One region of the Rossellomorea sp. LJF3 genome, then DNA from elsewhere that is predicted to be linked to it. Evidence: riboswitches for the same ligand, from Rfam matches in the RefSeq annotation. Region 1 holds a riboswitch; each other region holds the start of a gene.

Region 1 (10,613 bases):
CAAGGAACATCAGGATCCCTTGAATGAAGTCTGTCCAGCTCGCTGCAAGGAATCCGCCAAAGAACGTGTAAGATAGGATAACCCCTGCACCAACCCATAAAGCTAATCGGTAATCCATATTGAATGATTCTTCAAGTAAGATTGCTCCACCCACTAAACTCGATGAAGTGTAGAACGTAAAGAAGATCAGGATGATGATAGCAGAGAAAACTCGAAGAATTTTGCTTGAATCGTGAAAACGATTTTCAAAGAAATCAGGTACTGTAATTGAATCATTCGCCACTTCTGTATAAACCCGGAATGGCTTTGCAACGAATTGCCAATTCAAGTAAGCACCTACTGATAGACCAATCGCTAACCAGATTGACCCCATACCACTGGCATAAACGGCACCCGGCAGACCCAGCATCAACCAACCACTCATGTCGGAAGATCCGGCACTCAAGGCAGCTACACCGGCAGTCAATCGCCTGCCTCCAAGCACATAGTCGGATAAATTGCTGGTTAGCTTGGCTGCCATGTAACCAATAATACCCATTCCAATTAAATAAATAATAATCGATGTTAACGTTTGAATATTAATATCCATAATCTACTCCTTTGTTTTTTCTGTAAAAAAAGTAATGATTGATAAAATGATCAATGTTGGCATCGGAATTAATAACCATAACCAGGTTCCCAATGTTAATTCTTCACCCATCTCAAGTACCTCCTCCTTATGCATTTAAGTGTATTTTTTATACACTTACTTTTTAATTTTTAACTTCCCGGCTGTTATAGACACAAGAATTATCATACCATAAACGAGAATTTTTTAAAGTCATCTGCTCCTGACAGGGATAAATACATGAATAAATATACGTAAATATTCGATATTTTTGTCCTATATCAAATATTACTCAATATTTATTCACAAAAAATTATTTAAATTTATTGAAAAACAGTACTTTTTTCTCACCCTATTCAAAATAACGTACCAAGCAGATACGCTTTATTCATAGTTTTTTCATAATCAAATTTTTTATCCCTGTCCATTGTGTCAAAAAAGATCTCCACTTCTTTGTCAATGACTCCCATCTTTTCGGAAATTCCCTTTATTAGTTGGTGCCTCAACGTTTCATCATGACCATTAGAAACAAATTCCTCTTTCGTTTCACCTGCGAGCCCAACCCAAAGAACCTTCTGAGGATTGACCTGAGTGAATGCCGGATATGTGAAGACTCGATCAATATACCCTTTCATAATGGCTGGTAAACCATACCACCAAATCGGGAACACAAAGATCAGGGCGTCATACCGCTTTAATTTCTTCCTTTCCTTCTCAACAATATGGGAGGGCCTCCCTTTCATAGGGTTATCCCACTCTTCTTCACCCTTTTCATCAAGCAGGGGATTAAATTCCTCCCTGTACAAATCTAAAATGGATGACTTATATTCTTTGTCATGCAGACCTTTCTGAATATGCTTTGTAATGGAAAAAGTGAGGGAATTCGTTCGCGGATGGGCAACAATCATCAGTACTTTCAAGAAAAACAACTCCTTAAATGGACTTCAGTGATCACTGTGCGGTTTTCACTATCCAGGATAACATACCCGATTTTTCACCAAGTCCGTCTCCAATATTCTGTCGGATCCGTATGGAGAAAATACTTATCCAATACGACCCGCTTCTTTTTACAAAAAAAAGATGAAATCGATTGATTTCACCTTTTTTTCTTGCAGCTTGACGATGAGTGAGCGAACGTTTATGATTCGCCCCTCTGGATCTTAATGGTCCGTTTTTTCTCTGATTCGGATACAAACAGGGCACATGCAGCATCCCCTGAGATGTTAATGGATGTACGGGCCATGTCCAATAGACGGTCTATCCCAAGGATCAAACCTATCCCTTCGACAGGAAGATTGACACTGCTTAAGACCATGGCCAGGAGGATCAACCCGACTCCCGGCACCCCCGCTGTACCGATACTGGCAAGTACAGCCGTAAGGACGACGGTCACCAGCTGTTCCATGGATAAATCCACATGGTATACCTGGGAGATGAACACAGTGGCCACCCCCTGCATGATGGCAGTACCATCCATGTTGATCGTGGCTCCCAGTGGCTGGACGAAGGAGCTTACCGATTTAGAGACCCCCAGTCGCTGCTGGGCAACGTCCATTGAAATCGGGAGGGTCGCATTACTGCTTGATGTACTGAATCCAACGCTCATGGCAGGACTGAAATTCTTGAAGAACCATATTGGGCTTTTCTTTGCAAGAAAGAGTATCGTTCCGCCATACGTAATAATTGCATGAACGAGTAAAGACGCCAATACGACTACGAAATAAAGCCACATCGCTTTCAGGGCACTGGAACCCTGACTGCCGATTGCCGAAGCGATCAATCCAAATGTTCCGTATGGAGCGAATTTCATCACAAGGGTCACGAGATACATCATCAGGTCGTTTCCTTGCTCCACAAGTTTCAGGATTCCTTTTGTCTTATCACCCAGTGCCGTTAATCCGAATCCTATGAAGATGGCAAACGCGATGATCTGGAGCATATTGCCTTCAGTCATGGCCGTTAAGGGATTTTTAGGGATGATGTTCATAAGTGTTTCGCCTACAGGCGGAGCCTCTTCTGTTTTAAAGCCCTCTGATTGGGAGGCGTCGATTCCTTCCACCAATCCCGGATCGATGATGTATGCCAGTGCCAAACCGATCACAATGGCGATACAGGTTGTCAATAGAAAATAAACGATCGTCTTCAATCCGATTCTTCCAAGCTTCTTCGGGTCCCCTAATCCTGCCGATCCAAGGACGATGGAAAGAAACACAATCGGCACGACAAGCATACTGATCAGGTTGAGGAAAATCTTTCCTAGAGGTGTAAACAGATAAGGATCTAATATATCGAATAAATCTTTTGCAAAAATGTTCAGGATCAATCCTACTACGGCCCCTAATATCAAGGCAGTAATAATCTTTGTTGTCAAATTAAATTTCATAGATGTACCTCCCTATAATCTTCCAATTAATATAAAGATATTACCCTTATATCGTTTTTATAAAACCAAAAATTTTTAGAACTTTTAATGAATGAATTTCTCTGTTGTCATCCCCCGGCTGCTTTGTTCGTCCCAGAACTTCATTCTCCTTCCCCCATTATACTGATTTTTTATAAAATGAAAGAAGGTTGACGGATATTCACATCGAATTTACTAGAATTCCGGTGTTGGATTTCATAATTTCAGGAAGTTCAATGAATCCATTCTACCAAGAAAGCCTTTCCAAAAATTTCTTTTCGCATTTCATGGATTATCTTTTACGTGATTGGGTAAATAGTAATAACAGCATGAAATAGAAAGGAACATACGATTATGAATAAAACAGTCTATTTTCTTTCAAGTAGTCAACAGCGCAGCTTGATGGCTGAGGGCTGGGCAGAGAAGCTCCAAGTGTCGGATTGGTCTTTTAAAAGTGCCGGATGGGTTGCTGATAGTCGTGAAGAATTCAGCGTCCTGGCAATGAAAGAATTATGTATCGATATCAGTTCATTTCCTCTTTCGCGCATTGAGATGAAGGAACTTGGTGAGGCCTCGGTTATCGTTGCGATTCAGGATACAGAATATGATGATAAGATCGAACTCCCCTCTGAATTAGAAGAAAAAGTCATTTATTGGAACTTACCGAATCCACGAAAACGTTCTGCGACATTGATTGAAGAATGGGTGCACTACCAGGAAATTTGTGACGAAATTGCTATGCGGGTTAAGGATTTGGAGCATTTACTCCCACAATTACATTAAGAGGACTGATTACAACGGAACGTTAAAAGTAGTCAGTCCCTTTTTTTTACGTAAAATACTCAAGCTTCGCTTTCGGAAAATGCTTCTCCATATAAGCATACAGATGATCCTTGATTTCCTGCTCTTCATCCTTCTGGTATATATACTTACCGATTCCGTATTTCCCCCATTTGTATCGACGTTCTTCTTCATTTAATTCAAGCTTCGTCATCGGATAATTCTTCTCGATCACCCTTTTAGCAGGCTTCGTAAAACGGTGCTGGATAAATTCGAATGTTAAATCCTTCTTTGCTTCTTCCGGAAGGTGGGCTTCGAGGTGTTCGAACATTTGCTTATATCCTTCCTGCCATCCTTCATGTATATAGATGGGAGCTACGATAAAGCCAAGTGGATACCCTGCCCTGGCGACCTTACCGGCTGCTTCCAACCTTTTATCCAGTGGGGATGTACCCGGTTCAAAATTCTTGATGACATAGTCTGCGTTGATGCTGAAGCGGAATCTTGTCTTCCCATTATGTTTCGCATCCAGCAAATGATCCACGTGATGAAATTTGGTGACGAAACGTAACTTACCATACTCCGATTCACCAAAATGTTCGATCGCACGCTTTAGCGTATGTGTGAGATGGTCCACACCGACGATATCAGAAGTACACGCTGCTTCAAAACGAGTGAATTCAGGCGCCCTTTCCTCAATATACCGATCTGCCGCTTCAAATATTTCATCTACATTCACATACGTGCGAATATAAGGTTTACTACCCATCGTGGTTTGAAGATAACAATAATGGCAGTGCCCCATACACCCTGTCGCAAACGGGATGGCATACTCAGCTGACGGCTTGGAGGTATCGAACTTCAGCGTTTTCCGAACCCCCACTACTAACGTTGATTTGGCGATCCTGTATTTTTGAAAATGATTATCCCCAGGCAGATTTCGAACCTGATTGTGGGAAGTGGTATAACGGATTTCCACATCCATCTTCTCAAACTTTTCCTTTAATTGCTTCCCTAATGGGTAATCCAGTGCATTGGGTTCAAAATAGACCAATTGAGGCACGAACGGTTTTACCATATTATCCCCTCCTAAAGGTCTCCAAATGATTGTGAATAGGCCTCTTCTGCTTCTGCTTCTGAAGAATAGACGGCTACTTCGTGCGTTAACGGATAATAGGTTTCATATAAAAATAATGCTAATTCGTCTGGGTTTTCCGGATCGTGCACAAAAGCTGCTTCCTGTATATTGGCTACACTTTGAGTATGGGGGTTACGGTAAATCACGTAAACAACATCTCCAGCTTGATACGGCGTATAGTGATCGTTCAATTCCATTTTTCTCACCTTTTCCTATCATTCATTACTTTCATTTTTTGTCAATCGAGATAGAAATATGATGGTAAAAGATGTTTAATTAGCAACAGCCCAAAAAGAAAACTCCCCCCACTTGACTAACCGCAGGAGAAGTTTGTTCTATAAACCATAAAATTCAGTTGTATTTTTGACCAATTGTTTATATACAGCTGCTTCTGTCATGCTTTTTAATTCGGCCACTTTTTCAATGGAGCGGTGCATCATGCCAGGATGAGTCATTCTTTCTTGAAAGACTCCTTCAAACCTCCAGGGACCGTCTGTTTCCACCATCAGCCCTTCGATCGGGTAGGCTCTGACCAGCTGTTGTATTTCCTTTTCATACAGGACATCAGGCGTAACAGAAACGAGGTAACCATTACGGATCATCCTTTCGATCGTTTCACTATCTCCCTTAAACCAATGAAAATGAGCTTTTGAAATGGAATGCTTCTCCAATAAATCGCAGATGATGGGAGCATGCTCATAAACTCCATGAAGGATGATGGGTTTATTCAGCCGATTCGATTCAATGATAAAGCGTTCCAACAGCTCTATGTAAGGAGCGAGGACCAGTGAGGGATCTTCTTTCATTTTGTAATAGGGCAGCCCGACTTCCCCGATTGCAACCAGATCTTTATGATTCTTACGAATGAAAGCTAAAAGTCCCTCCACCCCACTATCCGAAGGAAGCTCTTGTTCCGGATGATAACCAGCAGCTGCCTTTATCCGTCCGTCCCCTTTCGCAAATGCAAGGTTTTGTTTGGATGATTGAAGGTGAAAGGATACAGAGATGAGAGCCTCTACTGAGTAGAGATCGAGCTCCTTCAGGATTTTTTCTCGTTCTTCCTTTTTATATAAGTCCAGGTGAATATGAGCATCGATGAGAGATCGTTTACACATACTGAGATAATTCCTTAAAAATATCCGTTTTCCATTTCAGGAACTCTTCGGTTAGAAGGATTTCTTTGTCTCGCGGCCGCGGGAATGGTACGTTGAACTCCTTTTGCACGCGTGCCGGTCTGGTTGATAACACAATGATACGGTCCGACAGGAAGAGGGCTTCGTCGATATTATGAGTGACAAACAGGACCGAACTTAAGTCTTCTTCCCATATTGAAAGGAGCCACCTCTGCATATCCAATCGGGTAAATTCGTCAAGGGCAGAAAATGGTTCATCCAGGCATAAAAAGGATTGAGGGCTGACCAGTGCACGAATAAATGCGACACGTTGTTTCATCCCTCCTGAAAGATCTTCAGGGTAAGCGTCCTCATAGCCCTTCAAACCGGCGCGTTCAATCATCCCCATCGCCATTTCCTTATCCCTCTTTCCGTGCAACTCCTGACCAAGCATCACATTCTCGATCACCGTCCTCCACGGTAAGAGGGACGGACTTTGCGGCATATAGCTAATGGACCCTCTACGGCCATTGATCGACTCTCCATCGAGCTTTATATCTCCTGAATCGGGTGCAAATAATCCACCGATCACGTGAAATAACGTACTCTTTCCACTTCCTGAAGGACCAAGGATGGAAACGAATTCACCTTCCCCCACTTGAATGGAAAGATCATCGAGAATCAATTCACCATCAAAGGATTTGGACATATTTTGAATCGATAACGTCGTCATGTTATTTGTCCTCCTTTCGATTCCACTTCACCATGATTTTTTCTAATAGTACGATGAGTCCAAAAAACAGCAGGCTGAGGAGCATGATCATGAAAATGGCGACAAACACCCTGTCGGTCCTGAAGGAAGAGGATGCAAGTGTCATATAGACGCCAATTCCTTTTTGAGCTCCTAGCCACTCCGAAATGACCGCACCCATCACACTATAGGTTGCGGAAATTTTCAAACCGGAGAAGATAGAAGGCAGTGCATGGGGCCACTCCACTTTCCGGAAAATCTGTCCTTTGGTTGCACCGGACATTTTCATATAAAGAATATACTCTCCGTTTGTCTGCCTGAAACCATCCATCGCCGAAACCGCCACAGGAAAGAAACAAATCAAGGTAATGACGATGATTTTGGGCAGGAGTCCAAATCCGAACCAAATGACAAGGAGAGGGGCCAAGACAATAATGGGTATATTCTGAGACAGGATCATGAGGGGATAGATCGCTTCCCTTACCTTAGGGAGGAGATGCAGTACCACCGCTGTCCCGAGCCCGATTGAACAGCCAATCGCAAACCCTGCGATCGTCAGAAATGCCGTTGATGAGAAATGCCCTTTGAACTCAGACCACGAAGCGATTCCTTCTTCCCATATCTCTGAAGGCGATGGCATCAGCCAGGCTGGCACCTCAAAGAGTTTAATGGCCACTTCCCAAATGATGAATAAAAGGATGAGGACCAAGAAGGGTCTCCATCCTTTTGAAATCCAAGTCCTCATCCTTTATATTTCTCCGTTAAATCGTTCATTTCGATCCCATCCGGCTGGTACAATACTTTAATCTGGGAAATGACGTTTTTGCTTCCTATTTCAATCATCCGTTCATTCATCTGTTCAATCACCTTGAATAATTGTGACAGATCCCCCTCCATCGTCGTTTCCAAAGGATGGACTTCATATCGTACTCCCGATTTTTCAATGATTGCGATCGCTTCATCCACATACGGAATCACGTCTTCACCGTTCTTTGTCTTCGGGATAATTTGTATGCTTACAAGTGCGTTCCCCATTTTGTTCACCTCTTATTTTGGTAAGAATTCGTTTGTGAATGCTTTCTTGCTTTCGAGTTTCTTATCTAATAAACCATTTTCATACATCCATGACGCATAGTTCTCCCAGACTTCCAGTTTCTGCTCTCCCCATCGGTCAGCATCATCTTTATATTTGGGTGCGAGCCATTCCTGACTCTTCATGACTAATTCTTTATCAAGATCTGGAGCTGCATCTAATAGGATCTCCCCCGCCTCTTTCGGGTTGTCTATTGTGTATTGATACCCTTTGGAAGCAGCTGCCATGAATGACTTGACCGTTTCAGGATCTGAATCGATCATTTTTTCATTCGTTGTGAGGACTGGAGTGTAGTAATCCAGTTTATCGGAATAATCCTTAACATACATCATGTTCAACTCTTCACCGCGGAGTTCAGCTTCAATTCCTGTCCATCCATAATAGATCCAGGCGAAGTCTACGTCTCGGTTAACGGCAGTAAAGAAATCGGTGTCTCCCATGTTTATGAAATTCACTTTTTCCACATCCGCGTTTTCTTGCTTCATGATTGAATCCATAACGGCTTTTTCCACGGGTGATCCCCAGCCGCCATAGCTTTTCCCTTCGAAATCCTTTGGTTTTGTAATACCCTTACTCTTCGGGGAAGCAAACCCCGACGTATTATGTTGAATGATGGCAGCTATGGATACGATGGGTACATCTTGAACCCTCGCTTGAGTGACACCTTCCTGATATCCAACACCGAACTCGGCTTTCCCCGATGCAACGAGCTGATCGGCACCCGCTTCTCCGGGCAGGATGATGTCTACATCCAATCCCTGATCCTTGAAGTAGCCTTTTTCTTTCGCTACATATAATCCGGTGTGGTTGGTATTCGGTGTCCAGTCGAGTACGACACTTACTTTTTTAAGATTGTCCTTTTTCTCATCGGCTGCATCTTCTCCCCCGTTACAGGCGGATAAAAGAAGTACAGAGCAGATGAGGAACATCCATTTTTTCATGATGATTCCTCCTTCGATCTTTTGCGGTCGTAACGTTTCATTCCATTATTCTTCGCTTATTCTTGAGAATGAATGTAAACCAATGGCTGTTTGAGGCTTAAAGTCCGGGATACAATAAAAAAACGCCCCAAGCTTCAGCCGCGGGACGCATCGTTAAACAGGTTGTGTATCGTTTAAGAGTATGTTTCCTACGCTGGTATCAGCCAGTTCAGGTTCAAAGGGTCAGTATCTAAAGGATACAATCTCAACCGGCCACTCCGGTCCCCCTACACTTGGAATATGAAATTAAACGTTATCTTCCTCCCTACTTTGCCATAGAATGAAAGGTTATTCAAGCTTTTCCTTCTCATATTGAAAGACTCCATGGAATTGAGCGGATGCAAACAGCTCCTCGATGAAACCCATACACGAAGTACCAGCTTCTGAATATCCCTTATAATAAGTAAAAAAGGCATATTGCAGGAGAAAGAGTATGACTATTGATGGCAAGATTCTTTTCTCTCCTTCGGTCAAAAGGTCATGCCTTTCATAGCCTTTCATAAACGCCAGGATCCAATTAATAGAATGGTCCTTTTTCTCCACTTGGACCGCTTTGAGCATCCCTGCTAGGAAGTAGCCGATGTCAGTAATCCGGGGTGCCGTACGGATTCGTTCAAAATCAATGAGCCCGCTCACTTCCCACCCCTTCATCAAAATATTCCCCGGATTGTAGTCGCTATGAACGAATTGATGGGGCAAACACTCATAGACAGACCCCCACCCCTTCATCCTTGATAGGATCCCTTGCCCCCTTCTGCCGATCGACTCAGAGCCAAGCTCCTTCACCCATTCTCTTACATGCCTTTCAATCTCCCAGCCCTTCGCTTCATAATGGCACCGATATTCTTTAAGGATGAGATGCAGGGTTGCAAGGTATGCTCCTGCATTTGTCAGGGAGTCGGTAGAAAAATCCGTCAACGGCGCTCCTTCAAGTGCCTCATAAAGAGAATAGATTTGCTCTCCTTCTTTTACATATGGAAGTTGTGAGGAAGTTAATATAGGAGATTCAACGTTCAGGTGATGACTCATTAAATAAGAGGTTAGATAGAGCTCCTCCATTCGATTTTCAATGGAAGAATCCACTCTTCTTTTCAAATAGAAGGTCTTTCCTTCCGCCTTCACTTCCGTAACATAAGGATGAAGAAGAAGCGTTTTCATGGAAGTGGGATCCATTCCCCAATGACTAATAATATCCTGAAGAGGTTCAATCATTTCTATTTCCTTTCAATACATAGTAATATACATGTAGTATGACTATGAAAGAATATCTACATACCATATGAGGAGAGGTTTCACCTATGCAAAGAATACAAATGACAGAAGACTTATCATTCTCGAGGATCATTCATGGATTATGGAGACTATCAGATTGGAAGCAGTCCAAGGAAGATACGTTATCATTGATTCAACACAATATTGAAAACGGAATCACCACGTTTGACCATGCCGATATTTATGGTTCTTATACATGTGAAACCTTATTCGGTGAGGCGCTTGCCCTCCAACCATCATTACGGGAGAAAATGGAGATCGTAACAAAATGCGGCATTGTCCTCCCTTCTGACAATCGCCCGGAGCATAAGACGCATCACTACAACACCAGTAAAAAACATATTCTCACCTCGGTTGAACATTCTCTCCAACAATTAAAGACGGATTACATTGATCTATTGTTGATTCACAGGCCGGATCCTTTCATGAACGGCGAAGAGGTAGCTGAAGCCTTCACTCAATTAAAAGAAGAAGGGAAA
Region 2 (10,613 bases), on a different contig from region 1:
CCATTACTTTATGGACATTGCCGGGATGGATGCCTCCAATTCCGACCACGGGGAGACGGATCCCCGTTTTTCTCATAGATTCAATCACCTTAGGTCCTTGGACGGGTCTGCATTCATTCTTAGTTGTAGTTTGACACATGGGACCCACACCCAGATAATCCGCTCCCGATTCTAAAGCGAGTTGTGCTTCCCTCACATTATGAGCGGAAACCCCAAGTATTTTATCACCCAACTTCTTTCGGACCACTCCGATTGATTCGTCCTCCTGTCCTATATGTACACCATCTGCACCCATTGTCAAAGCCAGCTCCACATCATCATTGATAATAAAGGGAACCCTGTACTTTTGACATACATGCTGGAGTTCAAGAGCCAGTTCCATCATGGGCTTTCCCTCCAGACAGCGAGTCCCCTTTTCCCGAAATTGAAACATGGTAACCCCGCCCGAGAGTGCCTCTTCCAATACATCGACAGGAGATCTTTCACAATTTTGACTGCCCATCACGAAATATAGCTTTAAGAAGTCTCTAAGATTCATAGTTTGACTCCTTCATGATAGGCCCAATGATTCGTTGGCCCATGTCCACTCCCGATCCCGAGTGAATGTGAGATGGCAGCTGTAATAAATCCCTTGGCAGTATGGACTGAATCAAAGACGGTGTTCCCTTTTGCCAATTCTGCCGTGATGACCGCAGAGAACGTACAGCCCGTTCCATGCGTATGGGGTGTAGAAATTCTTGGACTTGTAAACTCAAAGAATTCTTTCCCGTCATAAAGAATGTCAATCGCATAAGATGATTGAGATTGTGATTGGTGACCGCCTTTAATGATCACATGTTTGGCCCCCATCTCGTATAGGTCCTCAGCAGCTTTCCGGCAATCACCAACATCCCGTATCTCTCTTCCCGTTAAAGCTTCTGCTTCAGGGATATTGGGTGTGATGACGTAAGCAACCGGGATTAGACGATTGATCAACGCTTCAATGGATTTTTCTCCTAACAAAGAAGCTCCCCCTTTCGCAATCATCACAGGATCCACTATAAGCTTCTCCCATCCGGAGATGCTTGCGAAATCCGCAACAGAAGCAATGATCTCATCATTCACCAACATTCCGGTTTTTACGGCTTCGGGTGGCAAATCTTCATTAATGGAAGTCAATTGTTCCAAGACTTCTGATGTCGACGATGGAAATACACCCTGCACCCCTTTTGTATTTTGAGCTGTCACGGCTGTTACGGCAGACATCCCATAAACATGACACTCTTGAAACGTTTTTAGATCCGCCTGAATCCCGGCGCCGCCACCGCTATCCGACCCTGCAATTGTCAACGCTTTATATACCATCTTTCACACTCCTCTTTCAACCAAAATAACGATGATAAATTGATTTTGCTTCCTTCATTTCTTTCGTTCCATGGATAAGCGCCCGTCCGTCATAAAATAAAACTATTTGGAGGGAATCGACCTTGAACCTGATCAAATAAGGATTCCTTTCCACTTGCTTGCCCTGGTTCTCAAGTGTTTTTGAAATGTCCAAGAGATTAACAGAGTGCCTTGACGCTGGCCGGATTTGCACGGAATCCCTTCCACATAGGACGGCCGTTTTCGTTTGATTCTCATATCGAAGACTTGGGTACATTCGATGAACACCACACGAGGGACACTCTTCTTTTTTCACCTTCCTTACATCAAGAGACGTATGTTCATTTTTCCATAAATCGAAAGAGACGACCCTATGGCTGAGAGATTCATAATCTTCCACCAACATTTTTAGTGCCTCTGTCGTTTGATGGGCGACCACCTGTGAGACGGCAGGACTGATGATTCCTGCTGTATCACAGGTCAAGCCCCCTATCGGAACTTCATCGATTAAACAGTGAAGGCAAGGTGTGACACCTGGGAGAATGCTGAATGAAATGCCATAGCTCCCCACGCATGCTCCATAGATCCAGGGAATGGAATATTTTTGAGATACATCATTTATGATCATCCTCGTTTCAAAGTTATCTGTAGCATCGATGATCAGGTCTGCACCCATGGCCAAGTTCACTAACTCTTCAGGCATGACATCGAGAATATGTGCTTCGATATCAACTGTTGAATTAATTTCCCCCAGTCTCTTTTTGGCAGCGATCGCCTTCGGTAGTCGACTTTTTGCATCTTCCTCATTGTAAAGCTGCTGTCGCTGCAGATTGCTCCATTCGACGTAATCACGGTCGACGATCGTCAGCTTTCCGATGCCGGCACGAACGAGGACTTCTGCGTTCCCCGTTCCCAAAGCTCCTGCTCCAATGACCAGTACATGTTTATCCCTTATTCTTTCCTGACCTTCACTTCCAATGGGTGAAAATAAAATTTGTCTTGAATATCTCTCCTCATTCAAACACTCATCCCCTCCATCGGGCTGCTCGCTGAAGCATAGGGCTTTTGGGGGATTCTTCCGGCTTCATATCCAAAACGGCCACCTTCAATCGCAAGCCTCATGGCATTGGCCATTTTAACAGGATCTTTCGCCTGTGATACCGCCGTGTTCAGCAACACAGCATCTGCACCCAGTTCCATAGCATAAGCGGCATCAGCAGGAGAACCGATTCCAGCATCAACGATGACCGGTACCTTTGCCTGCTCAATAATGAAACGGAGGTTTACGGGGTTTATAATTCCCTGCCCCGATCCGATCGGGGATGCACCGGGCATAATGGCATGTGCGCCCAACTCTTCCAATTTTCTCGCAAGAACCACATCATCGGAAGTATATGGGAGGACCGTAAATCCTTCTTTGAGCAGTTCTTCCGTTGCTTTCAGGGTTTCAACCGGGTCCGGCAATAGTGTTTTATCACAACCGATTACTTCCACCTTAATCATGTCACAAAGTCCCGATGCCCTGGCTAACTGTGCATGCCGCACCGCTTCACCAGCAGTTTTTGCGCCAGCCGTGTTCGGTAATAATGAGTAGCTCTCCAAGTCGAGTTTTTCCAGGAAGTTTGGTTGATTGGGCTCGAATATATTCATCCTCCTTACCGTGAACGTAAGAATCTCTGCCCCAGAAACCTCCACCGCTTCCTTCTGGATATCAAAATCAGGATACTTCCCTGTCCCTAACAATAATCTTGAATGAAATGTATAATTTCCGATTTTCAACATATCAACCGCCTCCTACAAATTGGACCAACTCAATGGTATCTCCATTTTCAACTGTTGCCTTTTCATGCTCGTATGCCCGTAATATAATGTGATTTTTTTCGACCATGATTGTACGATTCTTCAATTTATAATGGTGTATAAGATCGTCTATCGTCTTGACTGTGTCTGGCACGGTCACCAGCTGTCCATTAATCCTTAATTCCACTTTCTCAACTCCCCATGTGTGAATGTAGTAATGGATTCTCTTTGCCTTCCATCAGGTCTGCCATCATGACTCCCGTTATGGGGGCAAGGAGGATGCCATTCCGGTAGTGGCCCGTTGCAATGGAAAGCCCTTCAAAGCTTTCGCTTCTTCCGATGACAGGCAGTCCTCCTTTTGTTTGAGGCCGTATCCCTGACCAGGCTCTTTCCCAATCGGCATGGATCAGGTCTGGTAAAATGTCTGTAGCTTTCTGCATTAAACTCATCATTCCACTAACGGAAATGGTTTCATCAAAGGTGTGCGCATATTCTGTTGCTCCTATTAAAAATCGGCCACCCACCTTTGGGACAATGTAGCAGCCCTCGGTGAAAATGGTCCTCTCCACCAATTTCCTGGAGTATTTCACCGAAAAGCATTCACCTTTAACTGGAAAAGAGTGAAGTGTCAAGCCGACTCTCTCCAGTAGTGATTGACTCCACGCACCGCCTGCAACGATGATTTCAGATGCATAATAGGGGCCGATCGATGTTTGGACTCCCACTATCCTGCTTCCTTCAACAATAAAGTCATGGACTTCCGTATACTCCTTGATATCAGCCCCTAACCTGACTGAGGCGAGCCCCATCGCTTCTGTCAGCTTTGGTGCCGAGACGTTCCCATCCCGGGGAATGAACAAACCGCCTTTCGTATGGTTAGAGAGTTGAGGTTCGAAGGCTGATAGTTTTAGAGGAGAGAGCCATTCAACCCCTTCATCCTGATCCATTTTCGAAGCAGCTCTTATTAAATTCTGGGCCTCTTCCTCTTTCCTTGCCAGTTTGATCATTCCATTTTCCATATACTCTATATCCATACCGGTTAGTTCTTTTAATTCCTGTGCAAGGGCAGGGTACATATTCCTGCTTTTCTGCGCCAGGCGATAGAGGGGGCTTCCCCCATTGAGCTCCGTATGGACCCCTAGCATCCCCGCTGCAGCTTTTGAGGCTCTGGATGCCAATTGTTCCTTCTCAATCAGCAATCCCTTTTTTCCTCTTTTGGAAAGCTGGTACAGAATCGAGCAGCCGATTACACCTCCCCCTACGATCACCACATCATATGCTTTCGCCAAGCTGTTTCACCTCCTTTTGGATCGCCATATAATAAGCCCGTGCTGCTTCAAGGGGATCTTCTGAAAGAAAGATTCCTGATAATACCGCGATACCTTTTGCCCCGGTTCTCAAAATGGCCTCAACCCGTTTGGGCGTAATACCCCCGATGGCGATAATGGGAAGGGGAATGTTCAAAACGATGTCTTCCAAATTGATAATCCCTGTGCCTTGCTTCCCTGGTTTCGACGTTGTTTCATAGATATTCCCATATAGGAGAAAATCGGCTCCTTCGTCACATGCCCAAAGTGCTTCTTGCATGCTGTGCACCGATGAACCGACCTTCAAAGATGGAAAACGTTCCTTCACAAGAGCAACAGGAGCACTATGCTGCGAAAGCTGGACTCCTCTCACATGTTTCATCCAAGCGATGTCTGCACGATCATGGATACACAGCTTTCTTAACGGAATACCAGCAGCTGTTAATTCATCAACGGTTTCAATCAACTCCACAGCTGTCCAGGTTTTTTCGCGGATATGAAGCATATCGATATAGGGGTGAATGGTTTTCGATATTTTGACCAATACTTCCCTTGATTGCTGACCAGTGGAAATGACATGTAGCCGCCTTCTCTTTTCAATTTCCATAGCGAACATCTCCCGTCGGAAATAATGGTAGATAAATAGAAAGAATGTAACTCAAGGAAGCCATGAGTAGGATGCTCCCCATAAAATAGCTATCAAATTTCGAAAATCCGACTTTGTAGAAATAAGTTCTTTCCCCATCACCATCAAAGCCTTTCGTATCCATGGCAACTGCAATTCTGTGAGCCCTCCTGATACTTTGTGCCAGCAAGGGAATGGAATAAGACTGTATAGTATGGAAAAGTTTCGTATAGCCCGTTCGTTCACGGGTGCCCCTGACTTTCAGTGCATTCCGAATGGTAGTGAATTCTTCCATCATGATGGGGATCAGCCTTATCCCGGCCATAAAACTATAAGCGTACTTCGGCTTAAGGCCCAATTGCTGCATAAGTGAATAAAACAGGAGGACTGGTCTCGTCGTCAGAGCAAACATTAGGCCTAAAACAGCGAATAGGAATGCCCTTAAACCAATGTGAACCCCCCTATAAAAACTTTCCTCTGTCACATGGATCATCCCCCAGGTAAACCACGTCGTCTCTCCTTTCCCAAACATAATCATCGAAGATGCCGTAGAGAGAAAGACAAGGAAAAAAGGCAGGGCCATCAGCATCACTAACCTCTTTGAATATCCAGAGAATGACCACAATAAAAGGAAAGCGAACAAGGTCAAATACACGAGCCAGTTCAGGTAATGGACGAATAGTAAAAATAGAAAAAGCGCAACCATTACGATCAATTTCATACTCGGGTTAATGTGATGAAGCCAGGTGTGTTTATGATCGATTTCCATGTTCATAATGCTTCACTCCTCGCTGCTTCTCGATCCTCATCCTGAACCACTCTTCCTTCTTCAACGGTCCATATCCTGGTTGCTAAGTGCTGGATGATTCTAACATCGTGAGTCACCATCAAGAGGGTGACTCCTTCACTCTGTAACTCAAGAAGCATTTCGAGCAATTCAAAAGTATTATGAGCGTCCTGTCCGAAGGTTGGTTCATCCAATAACAGAATCTCCTTACTGGGAACGATGGAAGCTGCAACACTCAGTCTGCGTTTTTGACCCACGGATAACGAATAAGGATGATTTTTCTTATATGGACGAAGGTTGAATCGCTGGAGTAGCTCATAAACCTTTCTATCTATGCTTTCTTCGCTCGAATCCTTTAGTCGGTAACCATAGGCCACTTCGTCAAAAACGGAATGGGTGACAAACTGTAATTCGGGATTTTGAAAAACGAAGGCACACTCTTGTGAAATTTTTTCCCCTTTCATCTGTACCCCGTTTAATTCGTACGTCCCGCTAGTACGGTTGAATTTCATTAAGCTGTGCAGTAACGTTGATTTCCCTGCACCATTCCTTCCTGTAACAGCAATCCATTCCCCTTTACGGATCACGGCATAGGGCAGGTGAATCTTCTCTTTCTTTTGAATATAGCCTTTAAAATCCTCCATTCTTGCAATCACAGGTCCGAATGAGGGACGCTCCCTCATCTGACTGGATGCCAGATATTCCTCCCATGCGCCCGGGTACCAGACTCCCAAGTTCTTCAACGTACCTTTGTAATGGTTCAGGATCCACTCTTTCGCTCCATCAGCCCTGATGGTTCCATCGGCATCGAAAAGAATGATTCGATCGATCATGTCAAGAACGTGATCAAGTTTATGCTCAACGATCACCAGGGTTTTATCTAAACCGATTTCTTTGATTGTCTTCCAGACAGACTTTGTACTTTCCTCATCCAATAGTGAAGTCGGTTCGTCCAGGAACAAGGTATCGGGTCTCAGGGCAAGCGCAGAAGCAATGGCCAATTTCTGCTTCATGCCTCCTGATAATGTTGAGATTTTCGTATGGGGATCCTCAAGTTCCAGTCCCACCTCCGAGAGCAGCCGTTGTATTTCCTCTTTCATCTCTTCACGGGGCATCCGTAAATTCTCTAGCACAAAGGCTAATTCTTCATCCACAAATGGCATACAAAATTGCGAGTCCGGATCTTGGAATACATAGCCATAAGAATCAGATACCTCCAATTTTGCAGCCCTCGTGGGAACATCCACGGAGCGGGGGATCACTCCGGATAAAACATGTAAAAGTGTTGACTTCCCGCATCCTGATGGACCCAATAGCAATACTTTCTCCCCTTCATTGATTGACAGACTGATATCATTAAACATCCGTTTCCCTGTTCCGGGATAGGTGAGTCGAAGGTTTTCGACATGCATAAGCATCACCCCCTTTACTGGTTCAATACATCGTAATCATCCTGACTTGCACGTCTGACCAGACTTGTGACTCCGGTTTTATCGAGAGCCCTGACCAAATAAAATGATCCTGCACCTGCGATGACAATCGATCCGAGTAATCTTGCAAAGATAAACAATGACAGATTCCAAAGGACTAAATCCCCCATATACCCTTTCATGTAATCCATGAAGATGGAGCCCCATGCAGAACCGAACGCAGCAAAACAGATAATCGAAAGATCATAGCGTCTGTATTTCGTCAGGAGGAAAACCAACTCTGCCATTAACCCTTGAATGATTCCGAATAAAAGGACCTCGAGTCCCCATTCAGAGCCCATGAGAAACTCTCCTGAAGAAGCGGCGATTTCGGCTAAAAGGGCGACGCCGGGTTTACGGATGATCAAGAATGCTACTGTGGCCGCCATGAACCACATTCCATAGATGAGTTGATCTGCATGCAACCCGATCGGCTTCAACAGGTTATAAAATGGACCCCAAAGCTTATAAATGACCCCGAACATGATGGAAATGACCACCGTCACTAAAATATCGGTCAGTTTTAATTTAGACATGGTGTCCACTCATTTCTTTCCCGACATCCAGTGCATTCTGAAACGGCCATTTTTCAAGGGTGTAAGCCATCTCCCAAAACTGCCATTCATAGATGCTGCTCATAATGAAATTTTCTTTCATTCTCTTTTTATCAAATGAGGTCATGGTTTCTGCCAATTCATCAAGACGATTGATTTGTTCCTCCACTAACTCTTTGAACCATTCCCCGCCGTATGCCTCAATCCATTCCTGATACACCGGTTGTTCCGGCGTGCATGATTTCAAGCGTTCCCCGATCTCATAATAGAGCCAGTAACATGGGAGGATTGCCGCCAGGATATCAGCTAAGCCTCCATATCTTGCGGAACGATACATATGGGACGTATAAGCGTACGCTGTAGGAGCCGGTTTGAAATTCATTTTATCTTCATCCGTGATCCCTAATCGTTTAGAGAAATTTTCATGAAGAGAAAGCTCTGCTTCATTTGTTCCTACAGAGTGGGATGCCATTCGTGAGGTGGTATGTAAGTCCAATGCTTTTGCAGCGCCAAGTGCCTGCACTTTCGAGAAATGTGAAAGGTAATAGGCATCTTGCAAGAGGTAGTACTTGAACTTCTCGATGGGGAGAGTCCCATCCCCGATCCCTTTGACGAAAGGATGATCGAAGCTTGCGTCCCAAATGTCGTTGACTTCGTTTCGTAACACTGTTGAAAATGTCATGATTTCCTGCTCCTTTTCCAGACGACCCGAAATGGGCAACAAAAAAAGCCACTTTCCATTATGCATACAGCATACAGAAAGTGGCTTGAGATCAGAATGATAGAATTATATTCTTTGCGACCGTCAAACACCACTTCCCTACGCTGGTCTCAACCAGATCAGGTTCAAAGGGTCTTAAAGTCACACTTTAATCTCAGCCTTTTCGAAGGCACCCCTAGTGGATCGTCTTATGAAATTTTGTTTTCGATGCTATCGTATCATGATTCATTGAGTTGTCAACATAAAAATACAATATCATGATTCTTAATCCGTTTCCAAATGGCTGTCGGATTCAATGGCAGCAAAAGGTGGAGCAGGATAAATGTTATGACATATTTTTTTATTAAAAATTTTGTAGGTTCGTTTCTACATCCCGATCAAATCCGAATAAACATTCAATTTCATGCAAAATCATTAAAGAGGGACGGACCTTTTCGAAGGTCCGCCCCTCTTATTATTTAAACCATCCCTTTTCTTTGGAATGTGTGATGGCTTCGATTCGGTTTTTCACTTCCAGCTTGTCGAGTATGGTGGAGATATAGTTCCTTACAGTACCTGTTTTAAGCTTTAGTTCATCGGCGATTTCCTTTGTGTTCTTCCCGTCGGCAACGAGCTCGAGTACTTCTTTTTCACGGTCTGTGAGGGGATTTTCTTCGCTGTAGACGTCATCCATCAGCTCCGGTGCATAGATACGCTTACCATCCATCACTAGCCGGATTGAATTCGCCAGTTCCTCACTGGGACTGTCCTTCAACAAATACCCTTTCACTCCACCCTTTAAAGCCCGCTGAAAGTAGCCTGATCTGGCAAAGGTTGTGAGGATGATCACCTTACAATCTTCACCTTTTAATTCCTCTGCCGCTTCAAGTCCCGTCTTTTCAGGCATTTCTATATCCATGATACAAATATCCGGCTTCAGTTCATGAACGAGGGAAATGGCTTCTTCTCCATTGCCAGCTTTTCCAACCACTTCCATATCATCCTCAAGGCTAAGTAGAGACCCCAATGCGCCCAACAGCATCCGCTGATCTTCCGCAATCACAATTCGAATCATTCCATTCCCTCCCTGTCTGTCTGCTTGATTACTTTCGGAACCCGCATAATCAAGGTGGTACCATCCACCGAAACAATATCAAGGCTTCCGTTGACAAATTCCAACCGTTCTCTCATCCCGATCAGGCCGCTGCCTTTGGACTCTGTGTAAACACTCCCGATTCCCACACCATCATCCTTCACCACAATGGTCATCTCTTTATCCGATTCTTCAATGATCAGTTCACAGGTGGATGCCTTGCTGTGTTTCACCACATTGGTCACGGCTTCTTTCAAGCACATGCTTAAGATGTTTTCCAAAAAGAGTGATGTTTGAGGAAGGGGGGTGTCATCAGTCATGCGGAATTCAATCTCAGCTGCCTTCAGAAGCTGCTTGATCCTGACGAGTTCATCTTTCAATCGAATCCCCCTCATCTGGGAGACCATCGTCCTGACCTCACTTAATGCTGTTCTTGCCGTTTGCTGGACGTCCTGCAATTCACTTCTGGCCTGCTCCGGATCCTTGTACACCAATTTTCTCGCAAGATCACTTTTCAGTCCGATCAATGAAAGCTTTTGACCAAGTGTATCGTGAAGATCCCTGGCAATTCTCTGACGCTCTTCCTGTTTGACAAGGTCCGAAATCCGCTTATTAGCATCCTCCAATTGGTCTTCCAGCTGAACCTGTTTATTCCGATTATAAATATTGAACGGAAGCAGGATGACGCTGATCCAGATAATCAAAATAAAAGGAAATTGGGAAAGGAACAATTCATCCTGTAGCACGAAATTATAATTGATCGATGCCGTCGTCAGGACAAGATGAATGATGTAAAGGGTCAAAAATGCAACCCGGTTCTTTATATTCCCGTTATAGTAAGCAATGTAAAAGGCAAAATAAATAAAATTAAACTGGATGGTCATGGTGATGGAAATCGCAATCAATATCGATGTCC
Region 3 (10,613 bases), on a different contig from region 1:
CCATATTTCGCAACAGGGAATTGAATCCTACCCTGTTCAGTAAACGTGCAACCAATGCGCCAACCCATCTACCAACCCAGATTCCTGCCAGAATGAGTACAATTGCAACCGCAATATTCGGAAGCATTACTAGGACCTGATTCAGCATGTGAATCGCCGGTTCTGAAATCCCTCGGATGTCCAGCTGATCCAGCGCAGAAATGGTGACCGGAATCATGATCAGGACGAATGCAATCGTCCCAATGACCGACGAAACCGTTGTTCCTTGAAAAAGTTTTCCGATGCCGAATCGATCAGCGACTCTCTCTGTGCCAATCGCCTTCAGGAAGTTCGTCACAATATCCCGCACGATCTTGGCAACAAACCAGCCAACAAGAAGAATGATAGCCGCTGCAAACAGCTTAGGTATAAACGCCAGGAAGCTTTGGAGCATTTCCGTGAAAGGTCCTGAAACCCCTGCAATGTTAAGAGCTGCCAACACCCCGGGTAAGAATACAAGAAGCACAAGGTAGAAGACAATTCTTGCCGCCGTGTAGACGTATCGATGTGCATCGTTTTCATCTTTCGCCAGCTTAGATCTTACCAGCGTGCTTTTAACGGCAGGTCTCATACCCAGTTTCTCAATCAACACCTTCAGGACAGAGGCAACGATCCATGCAAATAATAGAATAAGTGCCGCTTTTAAGACATTTGGAATCGCTGTCGCCATCGTACTCAACATACCGACTAAAGGTGAAGCAATAAAGTTCAAGTCAAGGATATTGAAGAAAGCGATAAATACAAACACCAGCAGAATAAAGTACACTATTTTACTAATGACTTTCTCCGATGTCCATTTCCGTTCCCCGGTCCTGCTGCCAAAATATAGATTATCATCGATCTTTATTCTTTTTAAGATTCCGTAAACGGCTTTTTCAATAGCCTTTGCTATAATCCAGCCGATCAATAACACCAATAAAGCTAATAACAGATCTGGAAGCTTACCTAAATACCCGTACCATTCTCGCGTGATCTCATTGTTCATTCGATGTTCTCCCTTCCATATATGGAAAATGTATAATGCTAATACTTATCTACCCAAAGAATTTTTTTCAAAACCAGACAAAAAAAGATAGTCTGATGCTCCAGTCGGCATCCTTAAGTAATAGAAGGGGAGAATCTGTTGAACGGAAGAGGTATTATCAAAAAAAAAGACCCCACAGAAGTAAGGTCCGTCCCTCTATCTCATCCTCCGGGCACTGGCGTTCAGGCGCGCATTCCGGATGACCTGGTTGATGACTTCCGAAAATATGAGCCCGATGGCAATGGAACCGGAGATCATAAAGGCTTTGGCTGCCAGGTTGATGGCGGCATTGTAATCATTTTGAACGAAATTTCTCATGGCATCGTACGCCAGCCCCCCGGGTACAAGGGGGATGATCCCGGCAACAGAGAAGATGATGACCGGTGTTTTGTACATTTTCGCAAACACCTGACTCACCACAGCCACGACAAAGGAGGCAAGTAACGTGGCAAGAACGGTGTCTGTTTCATTTAAACTCATCAATATGTAAATGATCCAGCCCAGCATCCCGACAATTCCGCATTTAAAAAGGGACTGCTTTGGAGCATTGAAGATAATCCCGAATGCAGCGGCGGAAATGAAGCTGGTCACTAATTGCTCGACGATGTGCATTCCCTTTTCACCCCAATCTCACTTTACGTTAATGTAAACACGACAGCAATGCCTGTACCAATGGCAAATGCCGTTAAAAAAGCTTCTGCGCCCTTCGAGAGGCCAGAAACGAGATGACCCGCCATCAAGTCCCGGACCGCATTGGTGATCAGGAGACCGGGAACAAGGGGCATCACGGATCCAATGATGATCTTATCCAATTCCTGTCCGATACCAAGCTTTACAAATCCGTATGACACCATACCGATGATGAAGGATGCAAGAAACTCCGCGAAGAACTTTATCGGGACGAGGCGGTGTAAATAAATCAGGCTCGTAAACCCGATGCCTCCCGTGATCAGAGCAGGAATGAAGTCCTTCCACATCCCCTGGAACATGATGAGAAAACAACCGCTTGCAATCGAAGCCGCTGCCACTTGAATCAGGAAGGAATAAGATAGATCCGACTGATCCAGCTTCTCAAGGGCATTGTATGCTTCTTCAAGAGTCAGATGCCCTTTACTGATCTGCCTTGAGATACTGTTCACGAGGGTCACTTTCTCAAGATCCGTAGACCTCTCATTAATTCGGATGAGCTTCGTTTTGGTCGGTTCTGAGGTTTCAATCGAGAAGATGATCCCAGTGGGGGTCACATAGCTATGCGATTCCGATATCCCATAAGAAGCGGCAATGCGCATCATCGTGTCCTCGACACGATACGTCTCCGCCCCACTTTGCAGCATGATCTTCCCCGCCAGCAGGCTGACCTCCATAATGTCATATCTTCTTATCATTTTTGCTTCCATACGATCTCTCCACACGTACTATTTTTTGAATAGGTCTAGTTTATAGGAAAGCAGTGGTGTAAGCAATGAGAAACGGGAGGGATTTTAGGTGGATTTCATTCTTCCCCGGTCCTCGATAGAAAAAACCGACCCCATTAAAGGATCGGTTGATAAGATTTCACGAGGCCTTTCGGCTGATTTCGTGTTGATGCGACTGCACTTTGATCAATCTTGGTGCGATATTTGCTATGAATGCCAGCACGATGGTGCATAAAAATGCCGATCCCAACATGGTGATCCCATTTACTATAAGAGAAAATAGCAGTGGGGACATCTCATCCGGTGCATACTCGGCAAAGAACACGAATCCGGCAATGAAATGCCAGAAATAACGGGCAAGGCTCCCTGCGAATGTTGCAATCACTACCCAGAAGACCACTTTGGACCGTTGGCCGCTTCCCAGTGCGCCCTGAATTTTCCCGGCAAAAACCCCGGCAAAACCGATAAAAGCAAAAGCGATGAAATACTCAATCGCCATTTGGACCGGGGTCGCAATCCAGGCATCCCCGAGGGCAATCTGCAGGATCCCCCATAAAAAGCCCCCTATCAGTCCGGCTCTCAAGCCTCTTCGATAAGATAATAGAAAAATCGGAACCATGGCAATCGAAATCGAGATACTCGGTGATAGCTTAATAGAAGGCAGCAAATCGAGGATGACCGCAAAAGCAGCCATCAATGAAGCTTCAAGCAATACGACAAGTCGAGTGTTTTTCATAAAAAAATCCTCCTTATGTGATAAAACGAAACCATAAGGAGGGAGAATGAAACAATCGAAATAAGCACTATACTGCCTATTTTCCACATCCCTACGCTAGTCCTAACTAACAGGTTCAGAGGGTCAGAACAGATTGTTCACTCTCAGCTTTCGCTCCCCTTGTGGTACCGTTTATAAAGTTGTTAAGGTTTATTATACATGAAGAATGATAATTTAAAAGAATGATAGGAACTTTTTCTTAAGGTGTCTCTCTCAGAGGATCATGAAGGATGATGACGGGCATTGACTTAGGGGTTACCATGAATCCATATACTTTTCCATCTTTGTCCTTATACGCTACAGAATAATCTCCGAACTGGGGTGAGAATTCGACGTTCTGATATTCAAGGTCAAGGTCCTGGTATTTCAAGCTAACATAAAGATTGGTGGCGATTCTTGCCGTCAGATGTTGTACAGTGGAAATCCGGTTGGCTACTATTATGAGTATGATTGCGAAACAGAGTAACATGACTTTCTTTGTCCTGGACAATCTGATCATTCAACAAGCCCCCTTTCATTTCTCATAACTACTATACTCTTATACTCTCTATTATATACCTATTCACTGAACCATGACAAAAGAGCTACTTCAATGAGATGTGTCAAAATACCCATTTTCAGCAGCCCTTTTAAAGGTTTATATAGAATTCAAATACAACCTACCATTTATAATGACCACTGATATTTATCCTACTAAACAACTGTTTAACCTATCCAGGCCAGTCCAGTTAACGTTTCCACTTACTAATCAAACGTTTGTTTAGTTGTCTAACATCTCAGTAAGACGGGAGAATTGCCTGTGGAGTTCGTCGATTGGAACGAAGCGTGCTTTTCTGAACATCTCTTTGCCGTCTACAAATACGATGATGACGGGCACGGTGAAGATGGAAAATTCCCCTGCTATTTCCGGGATTTCTTCTGCATCGGCATGGATGGAATTCACAGATTTGAAATCCTTCAACATCTCTTCCACCTGTGGCAGGAGTGCGTGACATACAGAACAACCGGGCCTTGATATGTATAGCAGTACCAGCTTCTCAGCTTCCAGCTTTTCATGGAGTGCTTTTAGTGAATGGACCTCTTCCATTTGACTGTCCCCCTTCTCCGATTATTGTATTGATGGGTATTTGATCACCTTGTCCCTTCTTGATATACATACACCTTCCCGTTGGACGGTCTCCTGAACGACGGTCCGGTAAATCCCCGCTTTCGTAATTCTTTCCTCATAAATATCATGATTCCGCCATGACCTACGATGAGCACATCCTTCCCTTCATGGACGACCCGATCGACCACCACACGGATCCTCTCTTCGATTTCCCGCTTGCTTTCAGGCTGAGACCGGTGGTTGAACCACCAGGCGAGCCTGATGAATGCCATATGAAGAAAGAGCGGCATTTTCTTGTCAGTCCGGAATATGGGAGATAATCTGATTTCCCTCAGTTCCTTTAGAAAGGTGATTTCTCCTTCATAAACCGCTTCAGCCGTTATTTGTGCCCTAGATAAATCACTGGAGTAGCAGCCTTCCCAATCAATATCTTTAAGATCAACTTCATTGCCCTCTACGTCCGAGGCATCATACTCTTCCACCCACTTCATCAGCTCATCACTCGTTACATATGAAGCCGGGTAGCCCCTCGTTACTTTAAAGTGCCTTATGAGACCAATCTTCATACACATCCCCTCCCCCTTCTATTATACTGGTTTATGGAAGAGAAAAGGCATGCGCTTTGGGCGCATGCCTTCTTTTCGATCAGCCCAGGGAAACGTCCAGAATCATCATCACGACGAAACCGAGCATCAGTCCCAATGTAGCCAAGTCCGTACTTCCTGAAGATTGTGACTCAGGAATCAGTTCTTCGACGACGACGAATATCATCGCTCCTGCTGCGAAAGCAAGGGCATAAGGCAGGAGGGGCTGCACCATCAGGACTGCAGCAGCACCGATCACAGCGGCTATCGGTTCTACGATGGCTGATAGCTGACCGTAATGGAAGGATTTCAAACGGGACATCCCCTCTCCCCTTAGCGGGATGGAAAGAGCGGCCCCTTCAGGCATATTCTGGATCCCGATTCCGATTGCAAGGCCAATGGCCCCCACTAACGTTGCATCCCCGAGGCCGAGCGAGGCAGCACCGAAGGCAACACCGATGGCAAGACCTTCCGGAATATTATGAAGGGTGATCGCAAGGAATAATAAGGTCGATTTCTTGAATTTAGTTGGAGGTCCTTCCGCATCTTCCGATTCATTCCCCAAATGTAAATGCGGTACGACAAAGTCTAAAAGTCTAATAAAAACGCCACCAAGTAAAAAACCGATGGCAGGTGCAAGCCATGGGATCTGACCGTTTTGCTCACTGAATTCTATTGAAGGCGCAAGCAGTGACCAAAACGATGCTGCTATCATGACTCCTGCGGCAAACCCGAGCATCATATTCAACGTATGCTTTTCAATTTTCGTAAAGAAAAACACCGTGGCTGCTCCAAGGGCCGTCAGCCCCCATGTCACCAGACCGCCGAATAGTGCCTGCATCGTGGGGTTAAATCCACTTAACCAGTCTATGAACATACGAACCACTCTCCTCCGATCAAACATCTAGAATACTACCATCTTGCATCAAGGAAACTTTCTTTGTCAAAGGAAATGTCATACTACCTATTTACCAGAGCCCATCATTTTTCTATGTATATGTCATTCGCTTCAAATGGTGTATGTATCGTTTATACTTCCCATCCTTACCTAAGGGCTATACAAAAAAACGCCCCTGCCTCCAAGACAGGAACGTACTTCCTATTCGCCCCTTATGGCTGTTTTCCATAAAATAAGGTTCAGGACGAATAGAAGGATGAGGTAGCCCGGAATACCGAATGGAATCTGCAGGGCCAGGTAATGAAGGCCAAAGAACACCCCTACGATGAGATAGAACGGCAGCACCTTCCAGCTGTCACTTTGCTGGACACCTTCGAAACTTTCTGTAAATGGCAGTGTCCCCCTCATTAAGCTCAGACAGATGACGGTGAATATACAGGCACTGATAAATACGATGATGATTTCAGGGATCACCCGGTACCCAAACAGGATGATGAAGACAATGCTTATGATGGCATATAGCGGAAGGAATAGTTTCATAAGGAATGCCTTCAATGTCCCTTTGTAGATAGCCGCCCTGCCTGAGACAGGCGCTACTTTATATATCCAGGATCCCTTGTATTTCCCTGAATAACTGAGCATCATCACGACTGTCGGTATAACGATGAAGCTCGAATAGATCGATAGGTACATGCTTGAAGTCAGGAGATCTTCCCTTGTCCCATCCATCAATCCATTGAAGATGAAAATGAACGGCATGATGATGGCAAACCCAAGGGCGGGATACACCTTCAGCTTAAATTCCCTTTCATTTTTCATCATATAATGGGCGAACCGGTAAAATGCACGCTCTTCATTCGACTTGGCGAGTACCTTCATGAGTCCATCCCCGAACCGGAAACGGGCTTTCTTCTTCTTACCGCCATGGGAGGATAATTTCTGAAGGTTCTTCTCAAAGGTCGGCAACGCCTTCACATAAACGATAAGAGCGAGGAAAGGAACCAGTACAGCCATAAATGAGAGAATCAGGATCATGGTCTCGTGATTGCCGTTCAGGAACCATTCAAACGGAGCCCCGAACCAGATGGGTGGCAGAAAGATATTCCACCAATCCGGTGTGAACGAAATCGTTAAATCCACAAACTCAAAGGAACGCGCCACAACCTGATATCCCACTGCAAGTCCGATGGATAATCCGATCTGTACATAGTTGATGATGTCCTTCAGTTTTTCCCCATCGAAGTATTGCAGGATGAAATAGTAGAGCATGGCCGTAAACACAACGATGAAGATATTCATCAGGATGATTCCTGCCAGGAAAATAAAAAAGAAGGAAAGACCCTGATTGATCAAGCCCACGACTAGTGGAATGGCGGTCAGGGAGCCTGTCAGGAAAAACAGATAAATAAACACGTGAAGCGTTTTAGCCAGGCTGATGGTTTTCCTTTCAACAGGCTTGGTAAAGAGAATCGTATGATCCCGGATGTCCAGTATGACGACTGAGAAATCTGAAATCATTGATGTCATGACGATGAAAATGAGCACGGTAAAGGTGATGCTCATCTGAAAAATATATTGATCTCCCATTACAATGAAAGGGATGACGAATAATCCAAACAGCGCATACACCCAGAGGGATTTAATAAAACGGTTTTCATCCTTCCCTTTCTTCCTGCCTTGCTGCTGGAATATCGTAGGCACACGTCTTTGATCCATTGTCAGCTTGACTTGAAGGATTCTTCTCAACAACCGGTAATCGAATCCAAGCCTCCTAAACAATCCTTGAAACCAATCCAGAAACAAAAGTGTACGAAATTCCTTCATCCCTACACCTCTTGCACAACAGAAACAATTTCCGCTGCCGTTTCTTTATGCTCATTGAATCCGGTTAATTGGTTGAAGATTTCCTCAAGGGATCCTTCCATATTCTGATTCTTTAAATCTTCAAAACTGCCATCCGCCACGATTTGTCCGTTATGCAACAGAACGATCCGGTTGCTGATCTTTTCCACCACGTCCATGATGTGAGAGGAGTAGAAGATGGTTTTCCCCTCAGCGGCAAGCTGGGCGAGAAGCTCTTTAAAAATCATGACCGAGTTGGCATCCAATCCATTGATGGGCTCATCCAAAAATAATACATCGGGATTATGTAATAAACTCGAGATGATCAGAATCTTCTGCTTCATCCCTTTTGAATAAGAGGCTATCCTTGACTCATACACTTCTGAAAGTCCAAACAACCGGGTGAGTTTTTCCGCTTTCTCCCCCGCCTTTTTTTGTTCCATTCCATATAGTTCCCCCATGAATGTGAGGTACTCTTCTGCCGTGAGGTTATCATAAAGATCCGCCATCTCAGGCACATAGCCGATCCGTTTCTTATATTCTACAGAACTATGGGATATATCTTCACCGAAGAGCGTCACCTGGCCCGAGTACCCTTCTTCAAGGCCGAGGATGATCTTGACCGTCGTACTTTTCCCGGCACCATTCGGACCGATATAGCCGATGATCTGTCCTTCATACACATCCAGCCGGACACCCTTCAACACTTCCTTACTGCCAAAATTCTTCTTCAAATCCCTGATCGACAAAACCGGTTCACGTCCGTCCATAACAATCCCCTTTTTTCTTTAGATATGCCTATATGCTAACATAAATTCCATTTTATGGTCGTGAGTTCGAGTGATAAATAATATTTATCGATAATGAATAGTGGATTTTCCCCTTCCCATGGGCTTCGCTTCAGTTTCTATCCATCCAATTTTAGCTATAAGGCACGGATTGTATATTGTGGCTAATCACTATTTATTCACAAAAAGTTATTTCTGAAAGTCCATTGTGATTGGTATCACCTTTAAAAGTTAGTGCCGGGAAAGTTGATTGGAGTGGAAGGATGCTCGACTCCTGCGGGAATAGCTGGAAAGTCCGAAAAGCGGAAGCGGCTTGCTCAGCCCCGACAAGCATAAGATGAATGGGCCGGGAAGGCGTTCTTTGCCTTCTTGGACCATTTAACTTATGACCTCGAGGGGTTAGCCGCTGGAGCTGGACAGGTGAGACCCCGCAGGCGCAGCCGAGGAGGCTCACCGCCAGCCCCGCGGAAAGCGAGCATCCTGGAATGGAAATCAACTACCATTCCCTCCTAAAACATTACAACAAACTATTTGAAAATATTTTCATTTCCCCCTTCCCAAACTGGCAGAACTTGTTATATACTTTAACTGTATTAAGACACGTAGTACACTACATACAGTCGGGAGGGTGGATATGTTTGAGCTTGATTTAAGAAGTCGTAAACCCATCTATGAACAATTAGTCGAAAAGCTAAAAGAATTAATCATTAATGAAGTGCTGAAGCCGGATGAACAATTGCCTTCCGTTCGTGCCCTGGCACAGCAGCTGACCATAAATCCAAACACAATCCAAAAAGCCTACAGGGAACTCGAATCTCAAAGATTCATTTATTCTGTGAAAGGACGGGGTAGCTTTGTTAATCCTTCAAGTCACATTCAAAACGCGGAGAAAATCATGAAAGTAAAAGAAGAGTTGTCTAAACTTTTGTCCGAGGCCCTTTACTTAGGGATCACAACGGAAGACTTAAAACAGATGATTGCAGAAATCGAGGCAACGGTTGGGGGTAATCAAGCTGATGATCGAGGTTAAATCCATAAACAAAGCCTTTGAAGGCACAGGAATCATACATGACATCTCTTTCTCTGTTCAAAAAGGTTCGATCTATGGCCTGCTCGGATCGAACGGTGCAGGAAAGACCACATTACTGAAAACCATTGCAGGAGTATTGAAGCCTGAAAGCGGAGAAATCTCAGTTAACACACAGCCAGTCTATGAAAATATCCCGACGAAAGAGACGTTGTTCTTCATCCCTGATCAACCGTTTTTCTTTGCTCACTACTCATTGACACAAATGGCCCGTTTTTATCAGAACACTTATAGCCGTTGGAATGAGGAACGCTTTCAATCATTGAGCCGTTTATTCGGGATTGACCCCAATAAGAATCTTCATAAATTTTCTAAAGGAGTTCAAAGGCAGGCGGCGTTTATCCTGGCCCTGGCCACTCAACCCGATGTCCTGATCCTGGATGAACCGATGGACGGCCTTGATCCCGTTGTCAGGAAAAAAGCCAAAAGCGTTCTGATTTCAGAAGTGGCCAACCGGGACATGACCATCATCATTTCTTCTCACAATCTCCGGGAAGTGGAGGATATTTGTGACCATATCGGGATTTTACATGGTGGGGAATTTTTGCTGGAGAAGGAACTCGATGATTTAAAGTCCGGCATTCACAAAGTACAGCTGGCATTCAAGGGGAAGATTCCCGGAGAGCTCTTTAATGATCTTGAAATCCTGCATAACGAAACGAGGGGAAGCGTGTCCCTCTGTATCGTCCGGGGTGAGGAGCAACGGGTGAGGAGCTTGATTCAGTCCTACCATCCGGTCATTTTCGACTTATTGCCCCTGACACTTGAAGAAATTTTTGTTTATGAAATGGAGGACGTCGGATATGCCATCCAAAACATCATGGATCAATAAGGAAATCATCGTTCAAAGCCTGCGGAATGTTGGATGGGTCGGCATTGTCTACTTTATCGGACTTCTCTTTTCTTTACCCGTCTACATCATCGGTCAGTTATCCAGGGATCATCAAACGTACCCGATTGCAATTTATGAAAATCTGTTCAAAATGCAATACCCGATCCAAATAGGGTTGTTGCTGATCATCCCGGTCATCCTATCCTTGTTCCTATTTCGTT

The links. A riboswitch is a leader RNA that binds a small molecule or an ion and turns the genes downstream of it on or off. The one in region 1 is predicted to bind thiamine pyrophosphate.
Region 2: another riboswitch for thiamine pyrophosphate. It lies ahead of tenA (thiaminase II); the one in region 1 lies ahead of V8G47_RS03515 (ABC transporter substrate-binding protein).
Region 3: another riboswitch for thiamine pyrophosphate. It lies ahead of thiT (energy-coupled thiamine transporter ThiT); the one in region 1 lies ahead of V8G47_RS03515 (ABC transporter substrate-binding protein).

Annotation. Positions count from the first base shown of each region.
Region 1 covers NZ_JBANLY010000002.1:198,158-208,770, forward strand. Annotated here, with positions in the region: gene putP (sodium/proline symporter PutP) at 1-589, opposite strand, end outside; gene V8G47_RS03470 (NAD(P)H oxidoreductase) at 964-1,527, opposite strand; gene V8G47_RS03475 (dicarboxylate/amino acid:cation symporter) at 1,746-2,990, opposite strand; gene V8G47_RS03480 (phosphatase) at 3,363-3,791, shown strand; gene splB (spore photoproduct lyase) at 3,838-4,866, opposite strand; gene V8G47_RS03490 (transcriptional regulator SplA domain-containing protein) at 4,878-5,123, opposite strand; gene V8G47_RS03495 (TatD family hydrolase) at 5,262-6,041, opposite strand; gene V8G47_RS03500 (ABC transporter ATP-binding protein) at 6,034-6,771, opposite strand; gene V8G47_RS03505 (ABC transporter permease) at 6,773-7,534, opposite strand; gene V8G47_RS03510 (thiamine-binding protein) at 7,531-7,824, opposite strand; gene V8G47_RS03515 (ABC transporter substrate-binding protein) at 7,837-8,823, opposite strand; TPP riboswitch at 8,992-9,101, opposite strand; gene V8G47_RS03520 (phosphotransferase enzyme family protein) at 9,151-10,074, opposite strand; gene V8G47_RS03525 (aldo/keto reductase) at 10,161-10,613, shown strand, end outside.
Region 2 covers NZ_JBANLY010000001.1:282,025-292,637, forward strand. Annotated here, with positions in the region: gene thiE (thiamine phosphate synthase) at 1-538, opposite strand, end outside; gene thiD (bifunctional hydroxymethylpyrimidine kinase/phosphomethylpyrimidine kinase) at 535-1,344, opposite strand; gene V8G47_RS01470 (thiazole biosynthesis adenylyltransferase ThiF) at 1,361-2,383, opposite strand; gene V8G47_RS01475 (thiazole synthase) at 2,380-3,144, opposite strand; gene thiS (sulfur carrier protein ThiS) at 3,146-3,349, opposite strand; gene thiO (glycine oxidase ThiO) at 3,354-4,451, opposite strand; gene V8G47_RS01490 (thiamine phosphate synthase) at 4,435-5,076, opposite strand; gene V8G47_RS01495 (energy-coupling factor transporter transmembrane component T family protein) at 5,066-5,869, opposite strand; gene V8G47_RS01500 (ABC transporter ATP-binding protein) at 5,866-7,293, opposite strand; gene V8G47_RS01505 (ECF transporter S component) at 7,308-7,886, opposite strand; gene tenA (thiaminase II) at 7,879-8,586, opposite strand; TPP riboswitch at 8,705-8,812, opposite strand; gene V8G47_RS01515 (response regulator transcription factor) at 9,080-9,679, opposite strand; gene V8G47_RS01520 (sensor histidine kinase) at 9,676-10,613, opposite strand, start outside.
Region 3 covers NZ_JBANLY010000028.1:19,858-30,470, reverse strand. Annotated here, with positions in the region: gene V8G47_RS18845 (mechanosensitive ion channel) at 1-1,024, opposite strand, end outside; gene V8G47_RS18840 (threonine/serine exporter family protein) at 1,220-1,675, opposite strand; gene V8G47_RS18835 (threonine/serine exporter family protein) at 1,699-2,460, opposite strand; gene thiT (energy-coupled thiamine transporter ThiT) at 2,618-3,214, opposite strand; TPP riboswitch at 3,286-3,384, opposite strand; gene V8G47_RS18825 (hypothetical protein) at 3,453-3,752, opposite strand; gene V8G47_RS18820 (thioredoxin family protein) at 4,014-4,340, opposite strand; gene V8G47_RS18815 (histidine phosphatase family protein) at 4,385-4,927, opposite strand; gene V8G47_RS18810 (ZIP family metal transporter) at 5,007-5,822, opposite strand; gene V8G47_RS18805 (hypothetical protein) at 6,045-7,667, opposite strand; gene V8G47_RS18800 (ABC transporter ATP-binding protein) at 7,670-8,455, opposite strand; gene V8G47_RS18795 (GntR family transcriptional regulator) at 9,108-9,503, shown strand; gene V8G47_RS18790 (ABC transporter ATP-binding protein) at 9,490-10,392, shown strand; gene V8G47_RS18785 (DUF6449 domain-containing protein) at 10,364-10,613, shown strand, end outside.